DNA from 2 places in the Thalassospira sp. NFXS8 genome. Region 2 is predicted to be linked to the other one. Evidence: riboswitches for the same ligand, from Rfam matches in the RefSeq annotation. Region 2 holds a riboswitch; the other holds the start of a gene.
The links. Region 2 has a riboswitch for glycine ahead of gcvT (glycine cleavage system aminomethyltransferase GcvT). Riboswitches for the same ligand answer to the same signal wherever they lie in the genome.
Positions count from the first base shown of each region.

Region 1: linked by a shared signal. The riboswitch ahead of J4E05_RS08385 (L-serine ammonia-lyase) and the one ahead of gcvT (glycine cleavage system aminomethyltransferase GcvT) in region 2 are both predicted to bind glycine.

Region 1 covers NZ_JAGEMF010000001.1:1,847,871-1,850,275, forward strand. The annotation lists gene J4E05_RS08385 (L-serine ammonia-lyase) at 1-1,143, opposite strand, end outside; glycine riboswitch at 1,339-1,437, opposite strand; gene gpmI (2,3-bisphosphoglycerate-independent phosphoglycerate mutase) at 1,685-2,405, shown strand, end outside.
Region 2 covers NZ_JAGEMF010000002.1:842,239-844,643, forward strand. The annotation lists gene J4E05_RS13000 (hypothetical protein) at 139-690, shown strand; glycine riboswitch at 802-905, shown strand; glycine riboswitch at 909-1,021, shown strand; gene gcvT (glycine cleavage system aminomethyltransferase GcvT) at 1,080-2,195, shown strand; gene gcvH (glycine cleavage system protein GcvH) at 2,265-2,405, shown strand, end outside.

The DNA of each region.
Region 1 (2,405 bases), on a different contig from region 2:
TTCAACCTGCTCCGGTGTGCCGCCCATCACGGCACACAATGCCCCTGCCGCCATCGAACAGGCTACGCCCACTTCCCCCTGGCACCCCACTTCGGCGGCTGAAATCGAGGCCCGTTTTTTATAAATCGAGCCAATAGCCGCCGCAGTTAGCAAAAATTCACGAATTTTTGTCTGGGTTACATTGGCGCAAAACCGTTCATAATATCGCAAAACAGCCGGAATCACCCCCGCCGCCCCATTGGTCGGCGCGGTCACAACCTTGCTGCCAGCCGCATTTTCCTCGTTCACGGCCAGGGCATACAGGTTCACCCAGTCGATCACGGTTAGCGGGTCTTTCAACCCGGCTTCGGGACGGTCCACCAGTTCGCGATACAGTTTATTGGCCCGACGCTTTACATTTAACCCGCCAGGTAAAATACCTGGTGTGGCGCAGCCGCGATCAATGCAGTTCATCATCGCGTTATAAACCCGGTCGACGAATTCATAGGTTTCATCGGCCGCGCGCCAGGATTTTTCATTTTCCATCATAATTTCAGCGATGGATAATCCCTGTTCCTTGCAAATCGACATCAATTCGTCGGCCGATGAGAAGGGATGCGGCAGGATAATGTTATCGCCGGAATATTCCGCCCCGCGGTCATCCCCTGAAACAATAAAACCGCCGCCAACCGAAAAATATTCCTGGCAATGCAGCTTTACCCCGTCACGGTCATAAGCCGTAATTCGCATCCCGTTAGGGTGCTGGGGCAGGCTTTCATCCATATGAAAAACCAGATTATTTTCAAAGTGAAAATCAATTTTCTGCTGGTCAAACAGCATCAGGCAGCTATCGCGTTTGATCGCATCAATCGTCGGACCAATTTGATCGGGATCGACCGAGCGCGGGCGTTGCCCGCACAGCCCCATTAAAACCGCCGTGTCCGTGGCGTGCCCTTTACCCGTCAGGGCCAACGACCCGTAAAGGTCAACAATTACGCTGCCGGTTTGGGGCAAAAGTTTACGGGCATCCATTTCCAGACAAAACCGGTAACCGGCCCGCATGGGGCCAACGGTATGCGAACTCGATGGTCCAATGCCGATGGTGTATAAATCGACAACAGAAAGATTAACGTCCTGGGGACGTTGCGTGGATGAATTGGGCATAGGCCTCCCTCGGCTCTGATCGCGTTATATTTTTCTGCAATATTTACTGCGATATCAACGAACCGGTGCCAGCCCCCTCTGTCCTTTGGGGCCAAATGGCCCCTACCTGAGATTGTGCGTTGAACGCCTGCGCGTCACAACTTCATCCTTCGGTGGAAAGACGGCCAAACAGCCGGCTTTCGCTCTCCAGAGCCTCAATCCGCAACGGTCCATGTGCCTGAGAGTGTTCGGGGCGAATTGCTCCTTCGGCGCCCGCCGGAACGTTGTCCGACCGGTCTCTCCCATTGCGGTGCGCGAGGTATCACCGTTTAACGGATTGATCGTACCTGTTTGACCCGAACCTTGTCAAAGAAGCGCTGACGCATTTGCGAAAATTTCATCCGGGGTGGCTGTTCAGGGCCATCTTTCATGATAAGTTACGTCAAGAATTTGCGTCAGATGGCGGAACCCACCGCGCCCGGCGCCGTTTTGACCTATGACTGGATCATCATTTACAGGTTTGTTTACTGGTAATTCAGTCTTTTATCCTAGAAGTGGGGTTATGACAGTGACTGTATCGAACGCCGCAAAGCGTCCCCGTCCGGTGGTGCTATGCATTCTGGATGGTTGGGGCTATCGCGAAGAAAGCGAAAACAATGCCGTTGCACTGGCCAATACGCCGGTGTGGGACGACCTGTATGCCCATAATCCAACCGGTTTCATGATGGCCTGTGGCCTGGATGTTGGCCTGCCCGAAGGGCAAATGGGCAATTCGGAAGTCGGCCACATGAATTTGGGTGCAGGCCGTGTTGTGATGCAGGAACTGCCCAAAATTGACGACGCCGTCAAAACCGGCAGCATTGCCGATACCGATGCCGTTAAAAAAGTTATTTCCAGCCTGAAAAAAAGCGGCGGCGTTTGCCACATTGCCGGGCTTTTGTCCGAAGGCGGGGTACATTCGCATCAGGCGCATATGGCCGCCCTTGCCAAAATCATTGCCGATGCCGGTATTACCGTTAAAATCCATGCCTATACCGATGGGCGTGATACCCCGCCGCGCAGTGCGGCCGGTTTTTTGAAAAAATTCCGCTCCCTGCTGGGCGATGCCGATGTTGAAATTGCCACCGTTACCGGTCGCTATTATTCGATGGATCGCGATAATCGCTGGGAACGGGTCAGCCAGGCCTATTTCGCGATGGTCGAGGGTAAAAATTACAACAAAGCCCAAAAAGCAAACACCGCTGAAGATGCCATTGCCAACGCCTATGATGCCGATACCAACG
Region 2 (2,405 bases):
CCATCTGCCCGGGGCGGCGGGCCGGTGTGCATTGCATAATGTGCACTGCAACGGGTTGTGCCGGGCAGATCAACAGCATAGACTGCGCGCAACAACCGGTGCCGGGTCACTTCGGCGTGTCTGATCAATGAGGCTTTGATGACGATTGCATGCAATCTGCGGCGCGCAAGTGCGCTTGGTGTGGTTTTGATGGCTGCGGGCCTTGCTGCGTGCGGCACTGATCCGTTCGGGGAAACGCCTGTTCCGTCGTGCCCGCGCACCTTCCTGCCCACGGATACCGCCCAGCTGACCCAGTTCAAGGATAAAGGCCGCGATCTGACCGACGTGATTTTTGAGGCCGGGTTTGAAGGTTATAAGGGCGAATGCAGCTATGATCTGGAAGACAAGAAACTTGATATTTTGATCAGCCCGGAATTTTCCGCCCGGATGGGGCCTGCCGCATCGGATCGTTCGCAGCATTTACAATATTTTGTTGCCCTTAAAAATCCGGGAGGGGAGTTTGTTCAGAAATCGGTTTTCGATGTTGATCTGACCTTCCCCAAAGATGCCAATCGTGTGCGTTACACCGACGAACAGGTATCGCTGCATGTGCCGCTGGCCGATGTAAATTATGGTCCGGATTATGAAATTTACATGGGTTTTCAGCTGAGCCATGAACAGCTGGATTATAATCGCCGCTTCGCCAGGTAACCGGCGGTTGAGGGCTGACAGCACGTGTGTGAATTGTGATGACCGGTGACGCATTTCTAATGTTTTGACTGGTGCAATCGTACTGTTATCCGTATAAGGACCCATACCCAAGTGATCCCCGTGGGAGAGTTCCGCGATCGTTTCACAGTGATACGCGGACGCCGAAGGAGCAACCACCCCGGAAACTCTCAGGCATAATGGACCGCGGGGAGATGGGACTCTGGAAAGCAGGCGACATGGGTGTTTCATGTGCGCCTCGCCGAAGATGTAAGCCCGATCCGGTGCAAATCCTGCCCCGGAAAAGGTGATTCTTTCAGGCTCCAAGACAGAGGGGGATGTGGTTGGCCAGTGGTCGGCTATGTTTCGCAATGACTGTCACGGAGAGCCTGATGGCGGACCAACAAGCCGAAAATCTATATAAAACAGCCCTTTATGATTTGCATGTTGAACTGGGTGCCAAACTGGTGCCGTTCGCAGGCTATGCCATGCCGGTGCAATATCCGTTAGGGGTTAAGGGCGAACATCTTCATACCCGTGCCAAGGCCGGGTTGTTTGACGTATCGCATATGGGCCAGGTTCGTCTGGTGGGCGAAAACCGCGTTGCCGAACTGGAAAAACTGGTGCCGGGCGACATTGCCGTTTTGAAACCGGGCCGAACCCGTTATTCCGCCTTTACCAATGATGACGGCACCATCCTTGACGACCTTATGATTACCAATGCGGGCGATAGCCTGTTTCTGGTTATCAATGCTGCCTGCAAGGATGATGACATTGTCCATATGCGCGCCAATCTTGATAACGGCGTGGAATTGCAGGAACTGAGCGACCGCGCCCTGATGGCCTTGCAGGGACCGGAAGCCGCCAACGTTCTGGCGCGTTTTGCCCCGGATGTTGCCAGCCTTAAATTCATGTCCTTTGTTGAAATCGATATTGCCGGTATTCCCTGTTTTGTCACCCGTTCGGGTTATACCGGCGAGGATGGCTTTGAAATTTCCGTGCCTGATACCGATGCCGAAAAGCTGGCCCGTCTGTTGCTGGCTGAAGACGAGGTCGAGGCCATTGGCCTTGGCGCACGCGATTCGCTGCGTCTGGAAGCCGGCCTGTGCCTGTATGGCAACGATATTGATACCACGACCACCCCGGTCGAAGGGGATTTGAACTGGATTATCAATAAGCGTCGCCGCGAAGAAGGTGGATTTCTGGGCGCAGATATTATTCTCGACCAGCTTGCCAACGGGGCAGACCGTAAACGCGTCGGGATTAAACCCGAAGGCAAGGCACCCGCCCGTGAACATACGATGGTGCTTAACAAGGATGGATACGATATTGGCGAAATCACCAGTGGCGGCTTTGGCCCCACCGTCGATGCGCCGATTGCCATGGGCTATGTCGCAATTGAATTTGCCGAGCCGGGCACCAAGGTGGACCTGATGGTTCGTGGCAAGGCCCGCCCGGCGGAAATTGTTGCGTTACCCTTTGCGCCGCATCGTTATTTCCGCGGCTGATTGCGCCGTATCGCGTTTAAAACGCAGCAAAAATTAAGCAGACAACCTAATTTGCAGGAACAAATCAAAATGGCTAAAAAATTCTCCAAAGAACATGAATGGCTTGAAATCGACGGCGATGTGGCAACTGTCGGCATTACCGACCATGCCCAGCAGGCCCTTGGCGATATCGTTTATGTTGAACTGCCTGAAGTTGGCAAAAAGCTGGCC